Regions from separate parts of the Marinobacter sp. EVN1 genome, predicted to be linked through region 1. Evidence: predicted binding sites of a transcription regulator. Region 1 holds the regulator's gene; each other region holds the start of a gene.

Region 1 (9,726 bases):
TGTGGTGATTACCAACCCGACCCACTATGCCGTGGCATTGAAGTACGATCAGAAAACCATGGGCGCGCCAGTGGTGGTGGCCAAGGGGGCAGACGAGGTGGCCTTCAAGATTATGGAAATTGCCAGGGAGAACAAGGTCGAGGTCCTGCGAACACCGCCACTGACACGGGCGGTGTATCACAATACCGATATTGGTGAAGAGATTCCGGACGGCCTGTACATGGCCATTGCTCAGGTGCTGGCCTACGTCTTCCAGCTGCGTCAGTTCCGCAAGGGCCGGGGGCCGAAGCCCGGCATGCCGGACTTCCCGATTCCGCCCGATATGCGGCGTGATATCTGAAGCCCTCTATTCCGGGGATCGGAATAGAGGCAGGATATTGCTTTCCGCGGGGTCAGCTGGATTCGTGCTCGTGAATCCGCTTGCCCCAGGCTTCCCGTTCGCCCGGCAGGATCAGGTTAAGGATGATGGCAACCACTGCGCACAGGGCGATGCCTTCCAGTTGGCCCAGCGCCATGTTGCCGATACCAAAGACCAGGGTCACGCCTACGATCACCAGATTACGGGACTGGGACAGATCCACCTGATGTCGGATCAGGGTATTCAGGCCCACAACGGCGATTGAACCGAACAGCAGGCAGAGGATGCCGCCCATAACCGGTACCGGAATGGTCTGCAACGCGGCGCCGAACTTGCCGACAAACGCCAGAACAATGGCAACCACCGCCGCCCACCACATAACTTTCGGGTTGAAGTTCTTGGTCAGCATCACCGCACCGGTTACCTCGGAATACGTGGTGTTGGGAGGACCGCCAAGCAGCGAGGCAGCGCTGGTGGCCAGACCATCACCCAGCAGGGTACGGTGCAAGCCCGGTTTTTCCAGATAGTTCTTGCGGGTAACGTTACCGATGGCCAGAACGTCGCCGATGTGTTCGATGGCTGGTGCGATGGCGACCGGAATCATGAACAGGATAGCGCCCCAGCTGAACGCCGGTGCTACGAAGTTTGGCATTGCCAGCCACTCAGCCTGCTGGATCGGCGTTGTGTCAACAATGCCCATGATGGCAGAGAGAAGGTAACCCACGAGGACACCGAACATGATCGGGATCAGCCGGAAAATGCCCTTGGCCCAGACCGACATGATGATGGTCACGGCCAAAGAGATCATGGCAATCCATATGGCAGTGTTGTAGGGCACCAGCTGAGTCTGGCCGTCACCGGTTTTGCCTGTAGCCATAAACACGGCTACCGGAGCCAACCCCAGGCCGATGGTCATGATGACCGGTGCAATCACCACCGGAGGCAGCAGCCGGGTAATGAAGCCGGTGCCACGCAGGCGAATCGCCCCGGACAGAATGATATACAGAATGCCTGCGGCCATCAGGCCACCGAGGGTTTCTTCCAGGCCAAAGCGGCCTTTGGAGGCCAGCACCGGCGCGATAAACGCGAACGATGAAGCCAGGAAGATCGGGATCTGGCCACCGGTGACAATGTGAAAAATCAGAGTGCCCAGGCCGGCAGTGAACAGCGCGACGTTCGGGTCCAGGCCGGTAATCAGTGGCATCAGTACCAGGGCGCCAAAAGCCACCAGCAGCATCTGGGAACCGGCAATAGCCTGTTTCCAGACCGGATCGTTGTTATGGTCCTGCATGCTCAGACGTCCTTCTGCTTGGTGCCGAAGATCTTGTCGCCGGCATCACCCAGGCCCGGCAGAATGTAGCCTTTCTCGTTCAGGCGCTCATCCACCGATGCGGTGTAGATGGACACGTCCGGGTGTTTTTCCAGAACCTTTTCCACGCCCTCCGGCGCAGCCACCAGAACCAGAGCCCGGATTTCGGTGCTACCGGCCTTTTTGAGCAAATCGATGGTGGAAATCATGGAGCCGCCGGTAGCCAGCATCGGATCGATGATCAGGGCCATGCGCTGATCCAACTCGCCTACCAGTTTTTCCAGGTAGGTTTCCGCTTCGAGGGTGTCTTCGTTGCGGATCTGGCCAACCACGCTCACCCGGGCCACCGGAATCAGGCTCAGGACACCGTCCAGCATGCCCAGACCGGCACGTAGGATGGGCACGATGGTTACCTTCTTGCCGTGGATCTGCTCCACGGAGACCGGGCCGGCCCAGCCCTCAATGGTTTTTTCCTGAAGATTGAAGTCTTTGGTGGCCTCGTAAGTCAGCAACGCGCCAACTTCCTGTGCCAGCTCTCGGAAGTTTTTGGTACTGATGTCGGCGCGGCGCATGAGGCCGAGCTTGTGGCGGATCAGAGGGTGCTTCACTTCATGGATCGGCATGGGGTCACCTGTGTGTTCGGGTTTCTGGCTTGAATCGGGATAATGCAAATGGCGAAAGGATACCGTATCTGGGCCGCTGCGTCAGGCGTTGAAAGGTGCTCAGACGTCAAATTTTGCAAGGGCTGGTACGGTTCTTGCGATACCACCCGGAAAGCGACCCCCGGTGTCAGATTTTCGACCCGGAAAATGCCCGCAGGCACAGATACGTGGAGACAGACCCGGCATGGACAGAGCTCTAGTCCTTAACAACGTCAAATCCCTGACGCGGGGGAACCTCGGCATCCCCCTGATGCTGATGGGGCTGCTTGGCATGATGATTCTGCCCATGCCGGCGTTCCTGCTGGATGTGTTCTTCACCTTCAACATCACTCTGTCCATCGTCATTCTGCTGGTCTGTGTGTACGCCATGCGGCCGATGGAATTTGCCTCCTTCCCCACGGTATTGCTGGTGGCCACCCTGTTGCGGCTGGGCCTGAACGTGGCGTCCACCCGGATTGTATTGCTGAACGGCCATGAGGGCGGCGATGCTGCCGGTAAGGTGATCGAGTCCTTTGGTGAAGTCCTGATTGGGGGAAACTACGCTGTTGGTCTGGTGGTTTTCGCCATCCTTATGATCATCAACTTTCTGGTTGTCACCAAAGGTGCCGGCCGGGTGTCTGAGGTCAGTGCCCGCTTCACTCTGGATGCCATGCCTGGCAAGCAGATGGCGATTGATGCCGATCTGAACGCCGGGCTGATCAATCAGGACGAGGCCAAGTCACGCCGTTCGGAAATCGCTCAGGAAGCGGACTTTTACGGTTCTATGGACGGCGCCTCGAAGTTTGTGAAAGGCGATGCCGTTGCGGGGTTGCTGATCCTGGCTATCAACATCGTTGGTGGTGTGGCTATCGGCATGATGCAGCACGGGTTGGATTTTGGTCTGGCAATGGAGCGTTATGCCCTGCTGACCATCGGTGATGGTCTGGTTGCCCAGATTCCCTCGCTGTTGCTCTCCACGTCGGCCGCCATCATGGTTACCCGGGTAACGTCCAGCCAGGACATGGGTGGCCAGATCATTCAGCAGATGTTCAGCGCTCCCAAAGCGTTGGGCATTGCGGCCGGTATCCTGATTCTGCTTGGCCTGATTCCGGGGATGCCCCACATCGCGTTTCTCGGCCTTGGTTTGCTGGCCGCTGGCGCAGCCTGGTTTATCTGGAAGAAACAGCAGCAAACGGTTGAGGATGAAGGTGGTTTTGTTGGCCGCGGCGGCATGGCTGGTGGTGCGGCCCGGCAGGGTGCGGAAATTTCTCCGGATCGTCCGGGCAGCGAGGGGCAGGCACTGCCGGCGCCGGGGGAAACCCGCGAGCTCGGATGGGATGACGTGGCCACGGTGGACATTGTCGGGCTGGAAGTGGGTTACCGGCTGATCCCGCTGGTAGACAAATCCCAGGGTGGACAATTGCTCAGTCGGATCAAAGGGGTTCGTAAGAAGCTTTCGCAGGATCTGGGCTTCCTCATGCCTTCGGTGCACATTCGCGACAACCTGGATCTTATGCCGAACGTCTACCGGATTACCCTGATGGGCGTGACCATTGCCGAGGCCGAGATCCATCCGGAGCGGGAGCTGGCCATTGATCCGGGGCAGGTGTTTGGCAAAGTTGAAGGCATTGCCGGCAAGGACCCCGCCTTCGGCCTGGACGCCATCTGGATTGAGTCCGACAGGAAGGATCAGGCCCAGACCCTGGGGTACACCGTGGTGGATGCGAGTACCGTGGTGGCGACACATCTGAATCAGATCCTGCAGAAACACGCTCATGAACTGATTGGCCACGAAGAAGCCCAGAAGTGGCTGGACCAGTTGGAGAAGATTTCGCCCAAGCTGGCGGAGGAACTGGTGCCGACCACGATTTCCATCAGCATCCTGTTGAAAGTTTTGCAGAACCTGTTGAAAGAAGAAGTGCCGGTGCGGGATATGCGCTCCATTGCCGAGGCCATCGTGAACGTGCATCCAAAGAGTCAGGACCCGAAAGTACTGACCACGGTAGCCCGCCAGGCGCTGCGCCGGATGATTGTTCAGAGTATTTGTGGCAACGACGCCGAAATCCCTGTTATCACGTTGGATCCAGACCTGGAACAGTTATTGCTGAAGTCTGTTCAGCAGAGTCAACAATCCGGCGGTCAGGATGACATTGGTCTGGTGCTTGAGCCCAACATGGTGGAAAAGCTGCAACGATCCCTTCAGGACAGCGTGCAGCGCCAGGAAATGCTCGGCAAGCCCGCCATCCTGCTGGTTTCGGGGCCCTTGCGGCCAGTACTGGCGAAGTTTGCCAGCTACGGGGTAGAGCGTTTGCATGTGCTCTCTTACCAGGAAATCCCGGATAACAAACAGATCACGATAGTCGCTTCTGTGGGTCAATAAACCGACGGAGCATCGCGGGGAGCCAGAGTGCTTGCCGGTGGGAGGATGAAACAGCATGAAAGTAAAACGGTTTTTTGCGCAGTCCATGGCTGAGGCCCTGAAGCAGGTAAGCCACGAAATGGGGCCGGATGCCGTTATTCTGTCTAACCGCCGGGTTGATGGTGGTGTTGAGATCGTGACGGCACTCGACTACGACGAAAACATGGCGCGTCAGCGTCTTGGCGATAGGGCGGTTGAAGCCACCAACGGCTCCCGGCTGGCAGAGATGCAGGCCGAGCAGCATCGTCGGCTGGAAGAGGAGCTGAACCGGTCCCGCAGTCGCATTCGTGAGGTTCGGGAAAAGCGCGCAGGAAGTGGCGCCTCAGGTGGCGTGGCGTCGTCCTTGTCTTTCGAGACTGCCGATTTTCCGGCGTCACGTCCCAGTGATGAAGCGCTGGCAAAGCCGTTTGCGGGTAGCGAATCCGGCGCCGGTGGCTATGCCGATGAACTGGCCAGTATGCGTGCCGAAATCAGCTCTCTGCGTGATCTGGTCAGTGGTAAGGCTGCAACTGCCACGCCGACCGGCAACAGCGCAGTTCAGCAACGATTGGCCGAGCGCCTGCAGGAGTTCGGTTTGGGCGCGGAGCTGGCCGGCTCTCTGTCCCGTCGGCACCGGGCCGGGCGTCTGGAGGACGGCTGGAAGCAGTCACTGAAAATGCTGGCGACCGGCGTTCGTACCGGTCGCGAAGACTGGCTTGATGCCGGCGGTATCTATGCCCTGGTCGGGCCAACCGGGTCTGGCAAAACCACCACCATTGGCAAGCTGGCGGCCCGCTACGTCCTTGAGCATGGTCCGGATTCGTTGGCACTGGTGACCACCGACCGCTATCGTGTGGCCGCTCATGAGCAGCTCTTCGTGTTCGGCCGCATCCTGAATGTGCCCGTGCGTGTGGTGGATGAGAGCCATTCCCTGGATGACATTCTTGATGAGTTATCGGATCGACACCTGGTGCTGATTGACACTGCCGGCCTGACCAGTGCCGACCGCGGTTACCAGGAACAACTGGCGGAGTTGGCTCGCAGCGATCACAATATCCGTACACATCTGGTGGTCTCCGCCACCAGTCAGCCACGTATCATGAAATCCGTGTGGCATTGCTATAAGATGGCAAACCTTGCAGGCTGCATCATGACCAAGATTGATGAGGCCCTGACCCTGGGCGAAGCGCTCGGGTTCGTTATGGAGACCAGCTTACCGGTGGCCTGGTACACCGATGGCCAGAAGATACCGGAAGATCTCCAGAGGGCGGAGGCCATTCCGTTAGTGCGCCTGGGCGTAGAACGGCTTAAGGCCGTGCAGAGCGCACAGACAGTCGCCGAAGGTGCCTGAGCCTCGTTGGCGACCAGAATAAAACACCGGCACGCGTGCCCGTACAAGAACGTAGTAAGAGACTGATAACAGTATGAGCAGACCACATCCGGTTCAGGTGATTGCGGTTTCCGGCGGCAAGGGCGGTGTCGGCAAGAGCAATGTTTCGGTCAATCTCGGTATCGCCCTGGCCCAGAAGGGGCGCCGGGTTGTCTTGCTGGACGCGGATCTCGGGCTCGCCAACATCGATGTGTTGCTCGGCATTACCGCCAATCGAAATCTGCAAGACGTACTCAGCGGCGATTGTGATCTGAAAGACGTGCTGGTGAATGGCCCTGGTGGTATCAAGATTGTACCGGCTTCCTCCGGCACTCAGCGTATGACCCAGCTCAGCGCCATGGAACATGCCGGCCTGATCAACGCTTTCAGTGAGCTGGGCGACCAGATTGACGTTCTGATTGTGGATACCGCCGCAGGTATTTCTGAATCGGTGGTCAGCTTCCTCAGGGCCTCGCAGGAACTTCTGCTGGTGGTCTGCGACGAACCTACTTCCATTACCGATGCCTACGCGTTGATCAAGCTGATGAACCGGGATTATGGCACCAACCGCTTCCGTATCCTGGCAAACCAGGTCCGCAATGAGCAGGAAGGCCGCCATCTGTTTGAAAAACTGACCCGGGTCACCGAGCGTTTTCTGGATGTGGCACTACAATATGTAGGTATCGTGCCTTACGACGAGGCCGTCAAGAAAGCCGTCCAAAGACAGAAAGCGGTATTGGATGCCTATCCGAGGGCGAAAGCCTCGCTGGCTATCCGGGCTCTGGCCGAAAAAGTGGACAGTTGGCCTTTGCCGTCCTCTCCCAGGGGGCATCTCGAATTCTTCGTGGAGCGGCTCGTCGAAGTCTGATCTGAATCCAGTCCTACAAGAAAACCGGATACATGACATTGGCGAAAAATCTGGGAATTTACCATCAGGCCGGCGCCAGGAGCCCTTCAGCCCTGATTGAAGAGCATGCGCCGCTGGTCAAGAAAATCGCCCTTCATCTCATGGCCCGGCTGCCGCCATCAGTGCAGCTGGAAGACCTTATGCAGGCCGGTATGATTGGACTGCTGGAGGCCGCGCAGCGCTATTCTTCCGGCAAAGGTGCCACCTTTGAAACCTACGCAGGGATTCGCATCCGCGGCGCCATGGTGGATGAGATCCGCAAAGGCGACTGGGTGCCCCGCTCAGTGCATCGCAACGCCCGGCGAATCGCCAGTGCTATCAAGCAGGTGGAAGATCGTACCGGGCGCGAGGCCCAGGATGCCGAAGTAGCTGAAGAGCTTGGCATTGGTCTGGACGAGTATCATGCCTCACTCGCCGACGCTAACAGCGGTAGACTTTTTAGTCTTGATGAGCTCAATGAATCCGGCGAGCTGCCGATAGAAGAAGCAGAAGCGAGTGATAATCCGCTGGACGGTATTGCTTCAGGCGCTTTCCAGCGAAGTCTCGCAGACGCCATTGAGCAGTTGCCTGAGCGTGAAAAGCTGGTATTGAGCCTGTATTACCAGGAAGAGCTCAACCTCAAGGAAATCGGTGCGGTGCTAGGGGTCAGTGAGAGCCGGGTAAGCCAGATTCACAGCCAGGCGGCGTTGCGACTTCGCAGCCGGCTGGCCGAGTGGCGGGATGGTGACAACGACTGATCGGCCAGGTGCTGTGTTTCTCTTTCAGCAAGCTGTGTAGCTTTTGGTAAACGATGCTTTACAACGTGCGCAAACACCACACAATAAGCGCTTAAGGTAGCAGCCTGCTAGACTTCCAAAAGGCTGAATGAATTCCGGGTGTTACTGACTGGAGGTCCCATTGGACAAGAACATGAAAATTCTCATTGTGGATGACTTCTCCACAATGCGACGCATCATCAAAAACCTGCTGCGAGATCTCGGCTTCACCAATACGGATGAAGCAGACGATGGCAACACCGCGTTGCCCATGCTCCGAAGCGGCAAGTATGACTTCCTGGTGACTGACTGGAACATGCCCGGCATGTCGGGCTTTGACCTTCTGAAGGCTGTCCGTGCTGATGAAAACCTGAAGAACCTGCCGGTTCTGATGGTAACGGCAGAGGCCAAGCGGGACCAGATCGTGGCTGCGGCTCAGGCCGGGGTGAACGGGTATGTGGTCAAGCCTTTCACGGCAGCCGTGCTGAAGGAAAAGATCGAGAAAATCTTCGAACGAATCCAGTAACCAGAGGTCGGATGGCTCGCCATGAGTGATACCAAACAGAACCATCAGGGCCTTGATCCGGAGGTGGCGGAGAAGCTTCAAAAGCAGGCCTCCGACCTGGCCGAGAATGTAAACGCCGGGAATTATGCCAAGGCGATGACCCTGATCAATGAACTGAGCGAGGTTCGCGATCAGAGTCTGTATCGGGAAGTGGGGCGACTGACCCGCAGCCTCCATGAGGCAATCCGGAACTTCCAGATAGACCCGCGTAATGCCGAGCAGAAAGAAGTGCTGTCGAAGATGAGCGACGCTTCTGACCGTCTGGCCTATGTGGTTCAGATGACCAGCCAGGCGGCGAACCGCACCATGGATCTGGTTGAGGAAAGCATGCCGGTGGCTCACGCCATGCGGGATGAAGCGGTTGCCCTGCGGGATGAGTGGCAGCGTCTGCGCCGTCGTGAAATGGAGCCTGCGGAGTTTCGGGAGCTTTACGGTCGCATCGACAAGTTCTTCGCTGGCCTGACGACAGACTCCGACAGTCTGTACCAGAACCTGTCGGAAATCCTTCTGGCTCAGGATTTTCAGGATCTTACCGGTCAGGTTATCCAGAAGGTCACCGCGTTGGTGAAAGAGGTGGAAGACAACCTTCTTGGTCTGGTGGTGATGGCCAGCCACGTTGATCAACTGACCGGCACAGTGCATCAGATTGAAGAAAAAGAAGAATCGGCCGAAAAAGGGGTAGGGCCCCAGATCAAGGCCGATGAGCGGGAAGATGTAGTTTCGGGACAGGACGATGTGGACGATCTGCTGTCCAGTCTCGGATTCTGATAATAAAGAGGGTGACGCATGGCGTTAGATGCTGATGAAGAGATCCTGCAGGACTTCCTGGTAGAAGCCGGCGAGATACTCGAAAAGTTGTCGGAGCAGCTGGTGGATCTGGAGCAGCATCCCGATGACAGCGATCTGCTGAACGCCATTTTCCGTGGCTTCCATACCGTGAAAGGGGGCGCAGGCTTCCTTCAACTGGAGGCACTGGTTAATTGCTGCCACTCTGCGGAGAACGTGTTTGATATTCTCCGGAATCACAAGCGCAAGGTAACACCGGACCTGATGGACGTGGTGCTGGAGGCGCTGGACAACGTTAATGCCATGTTCGAAGAAGTCCGCAACCGGGAAGAACCGACGCCCGCGCCGGACGAACTGATTGAAGCTCTGGATGCACTCGCCAAACCCGAGTCCGAGGATGCACCGGCGGTGGAAGCACCAACCCCGGCACAGGAGCCGTCGTCTGCGGATGTCGGACAGCAAGGGGATCAGGGCGATATCACTGACGAAGAGTTCGAGCAACTGCTGGACGCGTTGGCGGATGAAAAATCCGATGGCCAGAAACCGGTCGGCAACGAGCAGGTGAGCACCCCGGCAGAATCCGCCGGCGGCTCAGACAGTGATGAGATTACCGACGATGAATTTGAGGCCCTGCTGGA
Region 2 (9,726 bases), on a different contig from region 1:
GCATTGCCTCGCTGGGCAATGGTAGTGTTGAGGTCAAAGCCAACCTTTCAATTGAGGATAACGAGCCGCTACTCAGCATAGAAACCGTCAATGGCGGTAGTCGCGATACGATCAATACCGAGACGACTCGTGAGTATCGCGCCATTCTCACGGGTGACCGTAAAACCCTGTTCAGAGCCAAGCTGACAAGAATTGGTGAGCTGACCGGTGTTGTCGAGGACGAGACTTTCGAGATTGTTGAGAAGAATGCTCAGGGTACCTACGACCCAATTGAGGAGCTGGTATTCCCGCTGGAGCAGGATGAAATCACCTTTGGTGTGCGTGCGCTTGTTTACAACAATCTTCAGGATGAATTGGACGACAACGCTGCGCCTATTGGCGTCGATGTAAATTACCAGGCTGGCCGGGCCGGATATGCGAGGGGCGAGTCTGAAACACTGCTGAGGCTGAACCTGAACCGTCTGATTGAACCGCTGGTCTGGAGTGATGGCTTTATGGCAACGGATGTGGCGCTGGGCCATGAGGGTCGCGTATTCGTTGCGGGTTACCTACCAGGAAACAACCAGGTTCAGGTCCGCATTTATGATCAGGCAGGTATGGAGCTGCAGATTGTTGACGTGACAGACCCGGCGATAACACTGCAACCTTCAGACGTATTCCTGGACGTAGGTGTAAGAACGGTCACTGAAAACAATAACCGTGTGAATCGTTATGAAATTGCCGTTGCTTTCAGCTCTGACCAAACAGCGCCGGGAGCTCCGGTTGGCGGGTCTGATGCGGTAACGGCCCTGTTTCATTATGACGGTGCTTCGGGGAACTATCTTCCCAGCTGGACCGGAAACAATATCTTCAGGATTGGAACGCCGGCGGACGATTCAGTGCGATGGGTGGGTATTAACGGCACCACTGGCTATGTGTTGGTGGGCGGTGAAACCCGCGGTGCATGGAATAACGGTGCCTACCAGGGCGGCACCGACAGTTTCCTGGCCCGCATTGATACGGCGGAGAACGCAGGAGCTCTGGAGCCGACCCTGGCCTGGACGCGGCAGGTTGGCTCATCAGGTGATGAGACGGTAGTCGGTGGTAGCTCACAAGGCTCCCTGGCTCTGTTGTTCGGGGCGTCGCCAATGACGCTGGATGGCCTGGGAAATGTTGGCCCGTATTTCTTCAATGGCAACACCGGAGAGTCACCGACCGTGTATCAGGTGGGTGAAGACAGTTCTGAATCGCTCGGGGACGGTCTGTATGGTGGTGCCGGGGTGGTGCTGGTCGGCGACGCACCCTATAGCTACCGATTCCGTGAAGCTCAGCCAGAGGATGCCGGTACCGAAAATGCGGAGGATGAGATTATTCGCTCGCGGTTGGATAATCGGGCCGGCTTTGTTTTGGGATTCAATACGTCAGGCGAACCTCTGAGCGCGTACACCGTTGATGATGCGGGCGATCTATCCAACGAATTCCTGACCAGTGGTGTCCGGTTTGAGGGTGATATTGTGGTGTCGGGCAATACCAACGGGAGCTTTGTTGAAGGCCAGGCGGCGCCGGTGACTGGCACAGAGAGTATCCTGGCGAGAGTGGATACATCCGAATCTGGCGTAGCCTTCCGCAACTGGCGTAGGCAACTGGCATTCGAAGGTCTGGACATTCTCGATCTGGAGAATTACCGCGACGATGAAGTGGTGGCGTTGGTAAACCGAAATGGCGAAAGGATGCTGCTTGTTTTCAGCCCGGAAGGTGAGTTACTGACACCGATAACGCCGTAATCCTCCGGGTTGCAGGTCCGGGGTGGGTCAGACTGCCCCTTCCTGTCGGCCCCCATTGGCATAGAGCTTCAGGTAGTCGGTGCTGGTGACCACGCCGGCGGGTTGTCCGGCAGCATTGATGACCAGGGCCGCATTCAGCCGGTGAGCGAGCATCAGGCGTGCCAGTTGATGGGCATCGGTTTCGGGAGATGCAGTCAGAAAAGCCGGAAGTTCAATGTGAATCAGGCTTTGGTTCAAAGCTTCCGAACTGTTCTCGTGAATCCACGAAAGAAGCCATCGCAGGTCGATCAGGCCTGCGACATTGTTATCCGAGAGCACGACCAGATGGTGAACGCCGTGTTCTTCCATGGTCTCCAGTGCCTCTGCGACGGTGGCAGAAGCAGGAACCGAAAACTGCGCTGGCGAGCTGATGTCGGCGACGGGCAGGTAAACCCTTTCCTCCCGACGTTCGCCCGCAGCAGCGGCACCATACTCCTGAAGTGCCCGGAAGCTGCTACCACCACCGCCGCTGTGCACGGCCTGCTGGAACTCGGCGTCGGTAGCCTCGCTGTGTTCGGCAGAAATGGACGCAGACTCCGACAGCTCGGTGACATCGCCCACCCGGCGACTTCGGAACGCTTCGGGTAACCGGGTCCCGATCGGGCGTCCGGGTTCACTGACGAAAATGGACATGGTTCCACCTCTCCGGGGATTTCCCCTTTACTGCCACCTTATGAAGGTTTATCGGCCGCCGGACCGTTCGCTATAGCTCAAGTTTATTACTATACGGTTAGTTGGTTCCGGTAAAGGCGTCCCGTTTCCACACCACGGGCGAGCCGGGTATTCAGGCAGGCCGGTTGCTGGCAGATCCGGTCGGCCAGATATTCCGCCAGCAGGGGAGCCCACACCAGGCCTTTGCTGCCTAAACCGGTGAGCAGATACACGCCGGTCCGGGATATCTCATTGTTGTCGGGGCACGGACCTGCCACCGGCTGATAGTCGTGTGTGGCGCAGCGGAATGCGACGCGTCCCTCCAGGTGTTCTGCCTGTATGTGCTCTGAGATGTTTATGGAGGGCAGCAGTTCCCGAAGCTGGTCCAGGTTTTCCTGATGTCCCTCGGGCGTTGGTTCGGGGTTATCGTCGCGAAGATCAAATGTGGCACCGGTTATGGCACTGCCGTCATAAGCGGGGTTCAGGTATTTGGTGCCACAAATGACTACGTCTGGAAACCGGCAGCCGTCTGCGGGTATACGAGTGACCTGTCCGCGAATGGGCTTGAGGCGCAGCGACTGACCCTCAGGTACAGGCGCGAGGGCAGTGCTTTCATGGCCGGCAGCAACCACAACCTTTGCGGCTCTGAGAGATCTCCCGTCACTGGCCTGAATGACCCAGTGGTTGTCTGTCCACCTCAGCGTATCGGCCTTGAATCCGAAAATCGTGCGGATGAGCGGGTGCTCAATCAGCGTTTTGCACGCACGGGCCGGTTGTAACCACCCGGAACCCGGAAACCATAGCCCTTCGCACTGGACCGGTATGCCGGCAATACGACTAGCTTCTGTGGGTGATACGGCAGCCAGCAGGTTTTCGGGGTAGCTGCTGCGTTCCAGAAACCGCTTTTGGCGATCCTGCTCCTGGTCTGTGGCTGCGAGCTGCAGCAACCCGCATGGGTACCAGAACTCGCCCTGCCAGCGTTGGTAGAAGCGCTGACTGAAGCAAAGCGCGGTGGCTGCGAGCTCTGTCTGGTCGTTGTACTCGACACCGAGTTTTACATACAGGGCACCCTGGTCATTACCGGAAGCTCCTGCACCGGGGCCACTGGCCTGGTCGGCAAGCACCACCGGAACGCCCCGTTCCGCCAGGTTGCGAGCCAGAGCGGCACCGGCGATCCCGGCGCCAATGATGACGATGGGGTCAGTTCCGACAGTGGGGGCAGTGACCTCTTTCGACGTTGGCAGTCTGCCGGTCAGCATTTCCCGCTTGCGCCCGAAGCCGGGAACTTTCGCCATCTCAAAGCCTTCATCTGCCAGCGCACGACGAACCCTGCCGACCGAGGTGAAGGTGGCCAGGGTGGTGCCGGGCTGGCTGTGAGCCCGGATCTGATGAATGGCTTTTTCAAGCCACATGTCCGGGTTCAGCGACGGCGCAAATCCATCAAGGAACCAGGCGTCGGCCACGAATTCCAGTTCGTTCCAGGCGTCCAGTACATCGCCAAAACAGAGGGTAAGCCTGATCGCGCCGCCTCCAAGTACAAGGCGGTGAGTGCCTTTGATCAGTGGTGGGTAGTTGTCAATCAGCTCCCGTGCAAGGGGCTGCAGCCCCGGCCAGCTCTCCAGGGCCTTTTCCAGATCGGCCAGAGACAGGGGGTAACGTTCCACCGAGATGAAGTGAAGAATTGCGTGGCCTTTATCGTCAGGTCGTTGAGCCAGCCACTCGGCCCAGGTCGCCAGGAAGTTGAGCCCGGTTCCGAAACCTGTCTCGGCGATCACAAAGTGGCTGTTCCTGTCGAGTTTCGCGAAGCGCCCGGGTAGTCCATTTCTTTCGATGAACACGTAACGGGTTTCGGCCAGACCGTCATCTCTGCTGAAGTAAACGTCGCCAAAGCGCGCTGATTCAGGCACTCCGTCTCGCCATATCAGCTCCGCCGGTTCCATTGCCGGCGGACGAAGGTCGTTGATCATGGGGCTCAGTTGTCTTTTGTGATTTCTTCGGCGGACTCGATGATGACCGGGCTCACGGGAACATCGGCCATTCCGCGCTGGTAGCCGGTCTGGACCCCTGCGATACGATCAATCACACCCATGCCATCGGTCACCTTGCCGAAAACCGCATAGCCCGGGCCCCGAACTCCGGCGTTCAGGAAATCATTATTGGCCACATTGATGAAAAACTGGCTGGTGGCAGAATCCGGTGCATTGGTTCGGGCCATGGCGATGGTGCCGCGAAGGTTGGGCAGGGTGCTGGTGGCTTCATTCACAATCGGGGTTCTGGTTTTTTTGCGTCCAAGATTCTCATCGAATCCTCCGCCCTGGACCATGAAGCCGGGAATCACTCGGTGAAAGATGGTGCCATCGTAAAAACCGCTGTTTACGTAAGCCAGAAAGTTTTCCACGGTTTTGGGCGCAACATCGGGCCGAAGCTGAAGCACAAAAGGGCCCTCCGTCGTTACAAAACGGACCTCAGGAAGTGCCGGTTCCTCGTTCTGGGCCATGGCTGGTGAGGTGGTCAGCAGAGTGGCAACGAAGGCAAACAGGACAGACATCACAATCGGGACGAGTTTTACGGGATTTGTCATTTCAAGGCAGCTCTCTGTTACAGGTGGTGACCAGAATACTGAGATAATCCGGTTATTACGTAGTTTGTGCAGATCTTAACAGATCATTACGCCATTAAGGGCAAATCAGAACAGCACGCTCAGAGGTTGTGGGCTACGCTTCACTTGACTGTTGAATACCGGGCCGGGTTGTACGGTGATCACTGATACTGCAGGAGGAATCTGGTGAGAATCCGTCAGGGTTTTGAAGAGAAATCCCGGCTTGGCCGGTTGCTGATCAATCGTGGCTACCTGTCTGAAGGTCAGCTGGAAGAAGGGCTTCGTGCGCAGAGGGAAACCGGGCAGCGCCTTGGTGAGGTGTTAATTGCTGCCGGCTGGATCTCAGAGAGGGAACTCCACCGCGTACTCAAGCATCAGTCGCGTTACCGCAATGCAGCAGCGCTGGTTACCATGGTCACCTTGCCATTTCAGCCCCTGGTGTCACTGGCGTCCAGCAACACCAATGCAGCGCAGATAGGCGCCGGAGCGGGCGAACTCTACGAGCGGAGCGGACTCACCCCCCTCTCGGAAGAGGAAATGTCAGGGGTGTCTGCACAAAGCGGTATTGGCCTGATGGAGCGCCTGGAGGCCGTGTCTTCCATGCCCGCCAGCGCCCGGGACGATCTCTCAGGAGAATCTCCCGATGTCGACGTGGTGGAAGGGATCAGGCTGGCGGCAAATGTATTCGTGCCGGTGCTCAGTTTTCTGGATTCAGACCTTACAATTACGGGTGTGCATTACCGGGACTCAGAGCCTCGCTACTCGCTACAGGAAGACGGAGGCCTGAGGCTGGCATTTCCCGAGCGTATCGAGGAAATCCGGATGGATAATATTCGCGTGATGGGCGGCCAGACTCCACCCATGGGCAATGTCAGCATTCGCGATATCCGCTTTCACCCGGATTCCCAGATGACCATCTATACGCGTTGAAGACCTTGCCCTGAAACGAAAAATGCCCGGAAGATCTCCGGGCATTTCGTTGTCTGTGAGCGATGGGTGTATCAGGCGCTGGCCAGAATATTGGTGCTTGAGACGTTGGTCTGCTGGCCTTTGGCACCATAGAGCTTCTGCTGGGCGGAAGCACCTCGGAAGATGTCGGTAAGGCGTGACAGGCGCTTTTGCAGGTGGCCAAGAATTCGGCCGTTGTTCTGGTTCACGGCCTGGCATTCGCGCAGACGGGTGTCGGCGTCTTTCCAGAGTTGGTGCAGCTCATCCATGCCAGCGGCGCGAATGAAGCGTGATGGCTCTCCTGCATTGGGCTTGTAGCCCATATTCACCAGCAGGTGAATTTTCTTTTTGGCGCGGTCGCGTATGCCTTCAAGAATCTGGTTTTTCCGGCTGGTCATTTCCTGGAGGGGCTGGATATCCGCAGAGGAGAGCACGGATTTTTCCTGGTGGAGTACTTCCGCCAGCAACTCAAGCTGGCGGATATCTTCCTGAAGAATCGCTTTCAACTGTTCATGTGCAGTCATGCTTTACTCACCCGAAAATGCTTTTATCCATCTCAAGCATTTTCTGGGCCAGTTTCTGGGCATCTACCTTGTAAGTGCCGTTCTCAAGAGCAGAACGAATCTGTTCGATGCGATCATCGTCCATTTCGGGGTAGTCCCCCAGCTTCTGCTCAAGTTGCTTCAGGTTTTTCGCCTGATTGCTCAGGTTCACGTTCTCGCCACGGGCAGCGGGGCTCTGGGCCTTGGCTTGCTCGCCTGTGGGTGCCTGTGACGTTTGATTGCCTGAGGCTTTGTCGGCCGTGGTGCGCGTGGTGTTGACCTGGCCGGGGCCAATTCCATTTAAGTCAACTGACATATCAATACCTGCTTGCCTGGGGCCACAAGAAAGTGGCGTATTCGGGTTTATATCTGCTTAACGGCAAATCCGCGCCATACTTTAGTTACAAAACGGAAAACATTTGCCGCTCTTGCTGTTTGCCGCCTTACATCGGAATTTCGACCCGCCCGGGGCCAACGGCACGAGCTTTGACTGTCCGGGACGAGCGGAGATTTTCCACCAGTACCTGTTCTCCAACGCCCGCGCTCGCCAGTGCCTTACCGCGAGATGATACCGAGAATGAGCCTGAGCGCGCGGTGATAATAACATGGTCACCCCGCTCAATCGCGTTGGGAGCTTCAAGGAGATCCGGGGTCATTACCGTGCCGGCGTTCACCGGGCGGCGCATCATCATGCCTGAAACGGACTCTTTGCGGGTGAGTACGCCGCGACGACTGGCATTGATCTGCACCGAATTTACGGTGACCAGATCTGGTGTCAGGCGCTCTCCGCGCGCCAGGGGACGGGCTGCTATCAGGGCAGGGCCGTGAACCTCGACGCTGGTGGTAACGTACATTCTCCAGGGGCGCTCACCACTGCAGGAAACCAGGACCGACGGGCTGGTGGTCTGTAGCGGATCGCCCGCAAACTCGGCGTTCAGCCCCTGGTTGCAGGCAGCAAGGGCGATGCGGCTGTCGATAGCGCCAACTTCGTAGCGGCTCGTGTAGCCCTCGGCAGCAAGGGTTCTGGACCACTCTGCCAAGAACGTCTGGGCAGCGTCACGGATGGCTTCAGCACTGGTTCTCTCCGAAGACAGAGTGATTGGGCTCAGTGATAGACACAATGCAGCCAAAAAGATGATTCGCATACGCACCGGTTTGTCCTATGCTGTCTGTATCTGTGGATTTTGTCGAAACACGTTAAGGATTCGGGTTGTCGGGCCGTTAACCCTTAACAGGTTTGCAGGCGTCAAAGATTTGTCTTGGACAGGCCTGAAAACACCTTGCAAAGGTCAAAGCAATATTGATGCCGGTATAGGCACGCCAGGAGTAAAGCATCATGGCAGGGGTATTAGACAGCGTTAACCAGCGCACCCAGCTAGTCGGTCAGAACCGGCTTGAGCTATTGCTGTTCCGTTTACGGGGGCGGCAGTTGTACGGCATCAACGTATTCAAGATTAAGGAAGTTCTTCAGTGCCCGAAACTGTCGTCGATTCCCAATAGCCGGAGCGTCGTCAGAGGCGTCTCCCACATTCGTGGTGAGACCATTCCCATTATTGATTTGAGTATGTCGATCGGTCTGCCGGGTATTCCGCAAGAGCAGTTGTCTACCAGTTTCGTGATCATCACCGAGTACAACCGTAAAACCCAGGGCTTTCTGGTAACGGGCGTAGACCGGATTATGAATATGAACTGGGAAGATATCTTGCCTCCGCCGAAGGGCGCAGGGAAGGATGTTTACCTGACTGCGGTGACGAAGATTGATGATAAGCTGGTAGAAATCATAGATGTAGAAAAGATTCTTGCAGAAGTTTCTCCGCTCAGGGAAGATGTTACGGAGGAGTTGGTTGCCAGGAGTGCCGAACGTGTGCCGGGCCACCTGCCTGTGCTGGTGGTGGATGACTCTTCGGTGGCTCGTCGGCAGATCGAGCGTTGCCTGACCGCTATAGGAATGGAAGTGGTTACCAAAAACGATGGCAAGCAAGCACTGCAGTATCTCAAAGAGATAACTCAGGATGGATCGCGCGCAAATGATCACCTGTCTCTGATTATCTCTGATGTTGAGATGCCGGAAATGGACGGCTACACCCTCGTTACCAGAATCAAAGAAGATGCGGCTCTGAAAGAAATGTATGTAATGCTGCACACCTCGCTGAGCGGTGTCTTCAACCGGGCGATGGTGCAGAAAGTGGGCGCAGACGATTTCATGGCGAAATTCAGCCCGGATGAGCTGGCCGAGCGAGTAATGGAAATTATTGATCAGCACTGATGCTCGGCTGATGGTTTCACCCACGAAGAGATCCAATGAAAGCGGACATAACGCCCCAGGAATACGAAGCCTTTAAAAAGTTCCTGCAGGATGCGTGCGGCATCCTGCTGGGTGATAACAAACAGTATCTTGTAAAGAGCAGGCTTCGGCGCATTCTCGAAGAAAACAGCCTGAATTCCCTTGGAGAGCTTCTGGAACGATTAAAGAGGCCTGGAAGGGCAGGCTTGCGCGAGGTGGTCATCGACGCGATGACGACCAACGAGACACTTTGGTTCAGGGACAACCATCCGTTCCGGATTCTGCAGGAAAAGCTCTTGCCAGAGTTTGCCGAGCGCAGTTCACTCCAGCCGTTAAGAATCTGGTCTTCCGCCTGTTCTACTGGCCAGGAGCCATACTCCGTAGCCATGGTAATTGACGAATTCCGCCGTACCCGGCCGGGTAAGCTGCGGGATGTAAAAATCACGGCAACGGACATTTCCAAAAGCGTGCTGGAGGTTGCCCGGAGAGGCGAGTATGAAATGATCGCCATCGGCCGCGGGCTGTCGCCGGAGCGTCAAAAGCACTTTTTTACCCCCTCGGCCAACGGTGGTTGGCAGATTCGACCGCAAATCAAGTCCATGGTGGAATTCAAGGAATTGAACCTGCTGGATCGATACATGCTTGGCAAGTTCGACATCATCATGTGCCGGAATGTGCTGATCTATTTCTCAGCGGAACTGAAAAAGGACATTCTTACCCGGCTGCATGGTGCTCTGAACCCCGGAGGCTATCTGATTCTTGGTGCTTCTGAGTCTTTGAACGGGCTTCCCAATCTCTACGAAATGGTCCAGTGTCACCCTGGCATCATCTATCGCAAAAAATAGCCGGGAACTGTTCAATGCGGAGTAGGGGACCGATGTGGAGAATCTGAACCTCCGA
Region 3 (9,726 bases), on a different contig from region 1:
CCAGTTGGCGTCCTGATTGGTGTTCATATGGTGATTGTAATGCCAGGGAATGGCCTTCTTTCCCACTCGGGTTCCTCATAGACTTCGTCGCGGTCATCCTTGGTGCGCACGATCTTGTGATGCTGCCAGTGGCTTTTCATGGACTTTGCCTGCCATTCTCGGGGCATTGTTGGCTTTGATTGGAAACGATGTGCTGTTTCGGTCTGCGGGACGGTGATCCAGTTTTTGGCGCTATGGGCAATATCCTACAAGGAAGCAGGACAATATTGGGCATTGATAAACGGCAGGTTTTGTTAACGTCCGCCCCCTTGGACGGGCCATCTACATGGTCGACATTCCTGGAAAACACATTAAGGACTTCCTGCTGTGAGCACCCCAACCGATACTTCTTATGACACCCCTGTTATCCCGAGAAAAGTTCCGGCCGGCCCACCACTGAACTGGATTTCGGCGGCGGTGCGACTGCTGCGCAGTAACTGGGGCGTGATTCTGCCCGCCTATCTGCTGGTGTTTCTTGTTCCGGCGCTGATTCAATATGGTGCGATGGAGATGATTTCCGGTGGCAGTGTCTTTGGCACCGTGGTGCTGGTGATTGTCAGCATTCTCGTAACGCTGCTACTCAACGCCGGTATGGTGGCTCTGTTCCACAGCGCAGCCGAGGGGAGTCCCCGGTTTACCCAGGTGTTTTCCGGCTTCAGCGGGCACACGATACTTCATACTTTCCTGATGGTAGTGATGATGATTGTCGTCGGCATTGTACTGTCCGTTATTGGCTACGTGATCGCAAGTATTGCCGATTTTTCGTTCTCATCTGTTAGCCGCTATGGCATGGGCGGTTTCATGGATGGTGGCTTCGGGCCCTCAGCAGGTATTGCTGCGATTCTGCTCATGTTCATTGCAGTGCTTTGCGCGCTGGTTCTGTTCGGTGCGTTGTTCTTCTATGCAATCCCGTTGATTGTGGTTGCCAGACAGGGGGCTTTAGAGGCTGTTCGTAACAGCCTGCGCGCGTGCTTCAAGAACTTGTTTGTACTGCTTTTCTTTGCTGTAAACGCGATGGTTGTTACTCAACTGGTACTGTTCCCCACGTTCGCAATTGGTGCTTCAACCGCATCGGTTATTGGCATGACGGTGGTTACAATTGTCGTGTCGTTTGTCTGGGGTGCAGTTATTGCGGGCGCGTATTATCTTTCGTTCCGGGATGTTCTTTTGGGCAAAGGTGATACCGAATCAGACAACGATATCGAAGCCACTGTTCCCGCCTGAAGCGACTAAAAACAAGCTATTGGTGGGTGTGCCAACACCCACCCAACCTGGCGAAGCGCGCATCTGTTCAGATTGATCATTTTACCTGCGCTTTCCGCCAGGGCCTGCCACTGCACGCTTTGCACTGCCTATCCTGTCGTTGCCAACAACGTTATCCACAGATTCTGTGGGCAAAACCAATCAGCCCTGTTAATTCATCTGTAGCTGTGGAAAACACTTGTTCAAAAACCGGTTCAGGGGGGCCTCGATGATCGAGGGCAGGTTGATACCCAAAGGGTTGGACTCGGCAAGCTCCGGATTTGCTTTGATACGAGTTCCCATGATGTAGTCGAACCAGGGACGGGTGACACACCAGTTGGCGTCCTGATTGGTGTTCATATGGTGATCGTAATGCCAGGGAATGGCCTTCTTTCCCCACTCGGGTTCCAGGTGAGAGCGCCGGTGCACATAGAAGTACCGGCCAGCCGCGTAGTAGGTGCCCAGTGTAAAAAACGGGGCTACCGGTAGCGCCAGAGAGGTAACCGCAGTGAGCGCAAGCAGGGAGGTGACTTCGTTCCGGGTGCGCCAGTTGGACAACCCTTCTTCATAGCCTTCGTCGCGGTAATCCGTGGTGCGCACGATCTTGTGATGCTGCCAGTGGCTTTTCATAGACTTCGGTACCGGGCTGTATCTGGGTTTTCCCGGCCGTGGTGTCCCGTGGAGGATGTATTTATGGGCATACCATTCAACACCGTTGGCAAAAATCAGGGCGACCGGAAAGCCAATCATGAATCACCTCTTTCAGAGAGTGGCTGAGTTTTCATCGTGCCATAGCCGCCTCGAATTTCTGTGCTCATTTGCGTCAGCTTGTCAGGCCCCGTTGGCGGAATCGGACAACCTGATCAAATTGCCTCCAACATTGGGCGCCCCAGGGATGACGAGGGTCGGGCGAACCTATCCTGAGACTTCGCACAGAGTTATCCACAGATTCTGTGGGCAAACCGCTGAGTGATCCGCAGCCGTGCAGGTTCGTAATTCCCCGTAGTTGGGTGCAATCGCTTGAGAGTTCCGGTAGTGTCGCGCCCTTTTTGCCGCAAGGACCCATTCCCAATGACCGCCGAGACTATCCCTAAACCCAAGGCAAGCGAGAGCGTCTGGAGCGACAGTGATCCCGTTGTGCTGGTTCTGACCATTGGCTTTATTCTGCTGTTTGTTGGTGCTTCTGTTGTCGATGCCGATTACGTGGCTGACCTGATTGGTCACGGTTTTTCGTGGACCGCAAAATATCTTGGTTCTTTTTTCCAGCTGCTCCTGCTGCTCACGTTTTTTGTGGCGGTTGCCACGGGCGTAAGCGGGGCCGGTCGGGCCAGGATTGGAGGGCTGGATGAGCCGGAGATTGGCCGGTTCCGCTGGCTATCGATGATCATGTGTACGTTGCTGGCCGGTGGTGGAGTCTTCTTCGCAGCAGGTGAGCCGGTCTATCATTTTGTGGTCACCCCGCCGGCGTTCGACACCGAGGCCGCGTCCCCTGCCGCCGTTGCACCTGCGCTTGCCCAGTCATTTATGCACTGGGGGTTTCTAGCCTGGGCTGTGCTTGGCTCACTAACGGCCATCGTGCTCTCGCGCGCGCACTACTCACAAGGGCAGCCACTGCAGCCACGGACGCTGCTTTATCCCGTGCTAGGCGAGCGTGTTGTCAGCGGGCGCCTGGGTGGAGTGGTGGATGCCGCCTGCGTGATCGCAGTGGTTGCCGGCACCGTGGGCCCGATCGGCTTTCTGGCGACACAAATGAGCTTTGGATTGCATGAGCTGTTCGGTGTCTCCGATGGCTACGGTACTCAGCTCATGGTTCTGGCTGTGCTGGCAGGGGTATACATGACATCCGCAATGACCGGGCTGCATCGGGGTATCCAGCTGCTCAGTCGTTTCAACGTCATCCTGGCGCTGGTTATTGCCGGCGTTATTTTTGTGTTTGGCCCCACGCTATTCCTTACGGATGTCTACCTGCAATCCATGGGCGAATATCTGGGCTCGTTTTTTTCCATGGCGACCATGACAGCACAGACGGCGCCCGCTTGGTGGATGAAGTGGTGGACGGTGTTTTTCTTTGCCTGGTTTATTGGCTATACCCCCTTGATGGCAGTGTTTGTATCGAGAATCTCACGGGGTAGAACCATCCGTGAAACCATCATGGCAGTCGCCATACTGGCACCCATCGCCACGACCATCTGGTTCACGTTGCTGGGTGGCTCTGGCATATACCATCAGCTGTCCGGCACGTTTGATTTGACCGACGCTTTGAACAATTTCCGGTTTGACGTCGCCACATTGACGGTTGCGCAGGCACTGCCGGGAGGCACCTGGATGGCGGCCGCAATCCTGTTGCTGACCACCATCTTTGTGGCGACAACCGGAGATTCGATGAGCTACTCCATTGCGATGGTGGGGGCCGGCCATGACGAGCCGCAACCCTGGATTCGCGTTTTCTGGGGTGGCGCCATGGCACTGATGGCCGCGATTCTTCTCTATATGGGGGCCGGTCAGATTGGGGTGTTGCAACAGTTCATTGTGATCACAGCCATTCCGGTGTCGTTGATTATTCTCCCTTCTCTGTGGACCGGTCCCCGGGCCGCAGCAGCCCTGGCGAAAGAGCAGGGGCTGGCTTAGGTTTTTACTTTTCCCCTCAGGGATTTGATCTCTCCACGGCGGGTTTTGTTATCCACACGCCGCCGTTGGGAGGATTTCGTCGGCCGCGTTGGCCGGCGGGCTTTTTGCGGCTTCACTGCCTCCTGAATGAGAGTCTTGAGTCGGTTCAGCGCGTCCTCTTTGTTCTGCTCAAACGTGCGGAAAGACTGCCCCTTGATCACAATCACGCCGTCTTTACTGATGCGCTGGTCGGACAATGCCATCAAACGTTCTTTGTAAAACGGCGGCAGGGTGGAATGCAGGACGTCGAACCGGAGGTGAACGGCAGAGGCAACCTTGTTCACATTCTGGCCGCCTGCCCCCTGGGATCGTATCTGCGTAATCTGGATTTCCCAGTCTGCCAGTTCGACGGCATTGGATAATTTCAGCATAGTGGCACGTGTTGAGAGCTCGGATTCGGATGTTTACGAGTATCATCCTACGCAATCCGGCAACCAATCAGAAGCGATGAACACAGGGAGACACCGAATGAAAGTTATGGTTTTAGGCGCTACCGGCCTGACCGGAGGCATGGTGGTGGAGAAACTCCTCGAGCAGGCGGAGATATCGACTGTGATCGCTCCGGTTCGCCGGCCGATGGTCGTGGAAAATCCGAAACTGGAGCAGCGCTTCATGGATTTTGATGCAATGGAGGCTGCGCCTGACGCTTTCCAGGTGGATGTCCTGATCTGTTGCCTTGGAACGACCCTTAAAAAGGCAGGCTCCAGAGAAGCCTTTCGCAAGGTCGATCATGACTATGCATTGAAGGCAGCTCAGATGGCCCGTAACGCCGGTGCACGGGCATTGATTCTGATGTCGGCCGTCGGAGCATCTTCGCAATCCCCGGTTTTCTACAATCGAGTCAAAGGAGAGCTTGAGGACAATGTCCGGGCGCTGAAATTTCCTTATCTTGCGATCTACCACCCGAGCCTGTTGCTGGGGCAGCGCAAGGAGGCTCGAACGGCCGAGGCTCTTGGTGTGGCCGTCATGCCGGTTGCGAATCGGGCGTTGATCGGGCCACTGAGAAAATATCGGGCGATTGACGCGGAAGCCGTAGCGTCGGCCATGGTCAACGAGCTTGAGACCATTGGCGGAATCACTTCGGGCGGTGCAGTGGTGAGAGTGTGGGAGTACGACGATATCTTAACGATGGGCAATCGTCGCTAATGCTGTCCTTCACCTGATGTAAAATCCGGGTCACTGTTCCCGGGTGATCGATGAGGTTGATTAATGAAATATGTACTTGTTCCTTTTATGGTGTTTTCCGTACTCATGGCGACAGGTTGCAGTCGCCCGGAATCGCCCCAGGAAGTATCCGAAGCATTTTGGCAAGCTGTACTTGAAGAGGATGCTGAAGCGGCCGCAGATTATTCAACCCTGGTCGATGAAGCGGGGTTCGATGGTTTTGAACAGCAATGGCAGAACGTGAGCATTGAGTGGGGGCGTGTGGTCATTGATGACAATCTGGCTCGGGTAACCACCACCCTGAGTGGTCTGGAGGGCCGGAACGAAGCCACGGAGTCCTTAACCTATCTGGTACGTAAAGGTGACGACTGGCTGGTGGATTATTATCGCACCGGCGATGCCCTGAAACAGGGCCCGGTATGGGGAAGTCTTGTTGGGCAGCTGGAAAGACTGGGTGAAGATCTCAAGAGTCGCTGGGCAAATCAATCCGATGAGATGGCGGTAGAGCTTGAGAGGCTGGGGCGGGAGTTGCAGCAACAGGCCCAGAGTATGAATGAAGATATGTCGGCGTTGGCTGAAGAGTACGGTGACCAGCTGAGCCAGCATCTGGAAGAGCTGTCTGAATCCCTGCGGGAAGCGCTTGAATCTACTCCATCTGCAACGCCGCAGGACAAACGTACCTTGAACGAAACGGTAATCAGGCTTGAAGACCAGCGGGAGCAGTTGTCTGAAGCCAACTTGAAAACGCTTGCGGAGAGCACCGCGACCGCCGCCGAAGCCCAGCTGCAATTGAGCGAATTGAGCGAGGAGTTTGCGGCCTACAAGGCGGAATGGCGGCAACGTGTTGTCGACATGCAAGCAGAAATGGCTGAGTTTCTGGAGAATCTGAAGACCCGCTGAGCTCAGGGGGGGGGGCTCCTTGCCCTTCCATGGTGCGTATTTTTGCTGGCGCACCCCGATGGTGCGCCCTCTCATCCTTTGAATCCGGCAATTGCTACCTCCCTTCAGGTTTTGACCAGTCCGCCGGTTCAGGCCCGCTCTTTGCTTAGCTTCCTTCTGAAAGCAGGTATGTTTGCACCACATCGTTGTAGTGCAGGCATGCAGTACCGATTGAGGAAGGCGCGCTATGACTTTACGCAGTGATTCCATGAACCTTTCATCCGATGAGCGGGGCTGGTTGCCCTGGTTTGGGGCCACAGGTAAGTTGCGGATGGGATGGTCCTGTTTTTTGAACCGCCAGCAATATGCAACGAATGAAGAGATATTCGAGAGCATCGCGAAAACCCGTCGCGAAGCGCTGATTAACTGGGCAAATGGCAAGTGGGCCTTCCTTGAGGGGCTTGCGGCACGGCTTGAGGGTAGCGAAGAGGATAGCATTTCAGAGGTGCTGGATTCGGCCGTTACGCGCCTCCGGGAAATCTCCGAGCTTTTCGTTGTGAGAGAAGATGGCTCTGTTGTCGCCTCGACGGTGACCGGCAGAACCGGAGCCGCAGGTCTCATGCCCGCGGCCGTGCAACGAGGGGTGAGAGAGCGGTTTCTCCACGGGCCCTACAGTGATCCGGTCACCTTGCAGCTTGGTGCCACAACCTCCAGGTTTCATGACGATGTCACGCTGATGTTCTACCAGCCGGTCGCTCTCGCTGGCAATCAGGCAGCGGCAGTCTGTGCCCGGGTTCCGAACGATGTCATGAGTGACCTGATTCAGCGCGAAGCCGGGCACATTTTTGAAGAGTCCGGCGACAACTACATTTTCATGATCGACAGTCAGTTTGATCCGTCGATCAGACCGGGAGTTGCCTTGTCGCGCTCGCGGTTTGAAGACGCCACCTTCAGTCACGGTGACAACCTCAAAGACGGAATCCGTACGGGCTTCGGTACAGTACGGATTCGGGAACACACCGAGTTCGAAATACGTTTCACCGACCCGGCTACGGGGCAGTTGCACCCAGGGGTACGCGAAACCATGGCCCGCGGTGAAAACCTCTACGTTAAGTACCCCGGCTATTCCGACTATCGCCACATACCGGTGATTGGCAAAGGCGTGACCTTCCAGTTACCCGGGTCTCCTGATCGTTGGGGCATGATGTGTGAAGGCGACCTGGAGGAGGTGTATCGGAAACGTTCGGTCAGCTATCGACTGACGGCGCGGCTCGGGGTCCTTATGGCGCTTATCTGGGCAGCAAACGTAGCGGTTTCGGCAAGCGGTGCTCCCCTGTGGCTGGAAGCCTCCGTGAACGCGATGGTTGCGCTCCTGGGGCTTGTCATCTTCCGGGCAAGTTCCGCCAAACCATTGGCAGATAGCCTGTCATCACTTGCGGATGTCATACGAAACATTGCCGAAGGAGGCGGGAATCTGCGCCAGCGTCTCGATGTCGGCAAGACCAAGCGGGATGAGAGCGGGGATCTCGCGCGCTGGATGAACAGCTTTCTGGATACCCTCGACGGCATGGTGGGGCAGGTCATCAGTCTTGCGGGTGAATCCCGCTCCGCCAGTGAACACCTTGTGGGTCAGAACCGCCAGGCGGATGAAAAGATTCAGCAGGTGGTACACGACATAGAGCAGATGCTGAAGGGCGCAGATCTGCAGCAGAACGAAATCGAAAATGCCTCGACCACAGCGCAGGAAATGCGAGTAAGTATGGAAGATGTGGTGGCTCGCGCCAAAGATCAGTTTGCCCGTGTCAGCCGTGAAACCGAGAGCATTCGCGACGTTATCGTGCGTTCGGCCGAGGGTATCCGCGCCGCGAGTGAACGCACGGATGAGATCGGCAAGGCGGCTGAAATGATCAACGACATTGCAGCCCAGACCAATCTGCTAGCGCTCAATGCGGCCATAGAAGCGGCTCGGGCCGGTGAGGCAGGGCGAGGATTTGCAGTCGTCGCCGACGAGGTCCGGCAACTGGCCAGCAGGACAGCCCAGGCCACGACGGAAATTGATGAGCGCCTGTATCGGGTGCGGGAAGAAACTCAGCGCGCCGTAACCACGATGGAAGACGGCATGGCAGAAATGGAGACCCGTCTGGCTCAGGCCCGGGCAGCGTCGGATGACAACGCAGAGCTGCATCACATGGTCGACAAGCTCTTCCGGGCGATCTCGGGCATTGCGGAAACTAACGCTGTTCAGAGTGCCCAGACCAGTGGCGTTGCTGACAGCGTAAGCTTCATGACCGCGGTGATCGCGGGGTTGACCGCAAGTTCTGAGATGACGCACGTGTCGGCAAACAAGCTGAAAAATCTGACCGGTCAGTTTCAGGTGAGCAATGCCTGAAAGAGAGTGGCCGGGGCGCTTCGGCCCCGGCCAATCGGTGGGCCCAGGAATCAATTCGTCAAAAGCGTTTCATACACCTCTGCCAAAAGGGCGCCGTCCAGCAGGGACAACAGTCGGTTGTGTGATACGGAGACGCCAGACCACGTCTGGTTCCAGCTGCCGGTACAACCATAGGTGATCAGGGTGGTGTTGTGGTGGGCGTAGTCCAGGCAACGACCGCTTCCCTCATTCCGCAACTGCTGGTTTTCCTCATTGTATTGCCAGCGCTGGTTGGCATTATCGGCCTGGCATAAAGTCAGTCCGAGTCTGCCGTTGACAGGCGTCAGGCATTCCCAGGGGGTAGCCGTTGGATGGATCCGGCCTTTCAGGTCCATGGTCCAACGGGGCGTACTGGCAAGATCCTGAGGCAGCGGCGTGAGAGCCACATAGCCATCTTCATCAAGGTTGCTATCGAAGAACAGGTTGTTGCCGCGAATGACGTCACCGCTGGGGACCAGATCATCGGTCGAGTCAATCAAGCCGTTTTCGGTGAGGGCGCGAAGCAGCCGGCTCCGGGTTTCCGACACTGTCACGTTGGCGCGCCGGGCCTGTTCGAGAATGACGGCAATCTCTCGGGTTGCCTCGTCCTGTTCCTTCAGTTGTTCAAGGCGCTGCCAGGCTTCTGTCGACAATTCATCCCGCAATTCAGTATCGGTATAGCTTGCAACCAGCGTCGCAAGTTCACCGTTCATCACCGCGAATTGAGTGGCATCCAACGCCATCAACGACACTTCAATCTCGGCTATTTCGCGTGCGCGCAGCTGTTGATAGCCAATGTCCTGGCCTACTATGCCGACCGGAGGCAGGTCGGGTATGGATCCGTCAAAGCTTGTTTGTGTCAGGGTCTGGATATTGCCCTCCCGACGACAGAGCAAGCTGGCGCTGGTCGGCCTGAAATCCGCGTGCAGATTGAAATGCAGCTGATTGACACTGCTGGCATTGTGTCGGTCCGAGGCCACGGACACCTGCTTTTTATTGCCTTCGGCGTTGCTGACTTCCACCCAGCAAAGGTCGCCGCCAGCGCTCAGGTCTGGCTTCGGCAGTTCAAATACGTTGCCGTAGTTGCCGTGGAAAACCGGGTAAATGACAGCGGCTGTTCCATCGGGATCGTAGCCACCGAGGATAGTGGCCACCGGAACGCCAACCTCTACCGGTGCAGGGTGTGAACTGCTGAAGTTCTCATACTGCCCCGTGGTTGTGTTCCACTTCTTGTAACCTGAAGGGAAACTGGTATCCGGTACTGGTAGCCGTGCCACATCGTTCTGGATTATGCGGGCGGAGTAGCCGGTGTAATGCGTGTAGACCGA

The links. Region 1 encodes FliA, which starts transcription of late flagellar genes. Its sites were predicted from a motif close to CTAAAGTTTNNNNNNNNNNNGCCGNTAA; they were not measured.
Region 2: the regulator FliA is predicted to act here: its motif matches at 6,916-6,943, upstream of flgM (flagellar biosynthesis anti-sigma factor FlgM).
Region 3: the regulator FliA is predicted to act here: its motif matches at 6,115-6,142, upstream of Q674_RS33115 (methyl-accepting chemotaxis protein).

What each region holds. Positions count from the first base shown of each region.
Region 1 is NZ_AXCB01000070.1:163,684-173,409, forward strand. Features, by position in the region: gene flhB (flagellar biosynthesis protein FlhB) at 1-340, shown strand, start outside; gene Q674_RS38005 (uracil-xanthine permease family protein) at 393-1,649, opposite strand; gene upp (uracil phosphoribosyltransferase) at 1,652-2,290, opposite strand; gene flhA (flagellar biosynthesis protein FlhA) at 2,514-4,688, shown strand; gene flhF (flagellar biosynthesis protein FlhF) at 4,744-6,057, shown strand; gene Q674_RS38025 (MinD/ParA family protein) at 6,131-6,943, shown strand; gene Q674_RS38030 (RNA polymerase sigma factor FliA) at 6,976-7,719, shown strand; gene cheY (chemotaxis response regulator CheY) at 7,880-8,263, shown strand; gene Q674_RS38040 (protein phosphatase CheZ) at 8,285-9,070, shown strand; gene Q674_RS38045 (chemotaxis protein CheA) at 9,089-9,726, shown strand, end outside.
Region 2 is NZ_AXCB01000012.1:183,616-193,341, forward strand. Features, by position in the region: gene Q674_RS25895 (hypothetical protein) at 1-1,763, shown strand, start outside; gene Q674_RS25900 (CBS domain-containing protein) at 1,791-2,435, opposite strand; gene mnmC (bifunctional tRNA (5-methylaminomethyl-2-thiouridine)(34)-methyltransferase MnmD/FAD-dependent 5-carboxymethylaminomethyl-2-thiouridine(34) oxidoreductase MnmC) at 2,525-4,420, opposite strand; gene Q674_RS25910 (peptidylprolyl isomerase) at 4,426-5,034, opposite strand; gene Q674_RS25915 (hypothetical protein) at 5,239-5,982, shown strand; gene Q674_RS25920 (flagella synthesis protein FlgN) at 6,054-6,524, opposite strand; gene flgM (flagellar biosynthesis anti-sigma factor FlgM) at 6,532-6,858, opposite strand; gene flgA (flagellar basal body P-ring formation chaperone FlgA) at 6,986-7,693, opposite strand; gene Q674_RS25935 (chemotaxis protein CheV) at 7,879-8,808, shown strand; gene Q674_RS25940 (CheR family methyltransferase) at 8,844-9,671, shown strand; gene Q674_RS25945 (LysR family transcriptional regulator) at 9,706-9,726, shown strand, end outside.
Region 3 is NZ_AXCB01000023.1:324,733-334,458, reverse strand. Features, by position in the region: gene Q674_RS33145 (hypothetical protein) at 367-1,263, shown strand; gene Q674_RS33140 (sterol desaturase family protein) at 1,453-2,031, opposite strand; gene Q674_RS33135 (BCCT family transporter) at 2,353-3,909, shown strand; gene arfB (alternative ribosome rescue aminoacyl-tRNA hydrolase ArfB) at 3,906-4,319, opposite strand; gene Q674_RS33125 (NAD(P)H-binding protein) at 4,417-5,094, shown strand; gene Q674_RS33120 (hypothetical protein) at 5,158-6,012, shown strand; gene Q674_RS33115 (methyl-accepting chemotaxis protein) at 6,239-8,380, shown strand; gene Q674_RS33110 (M66 family metalloprotease) at 8,431-9,726, opposite strand, start outside.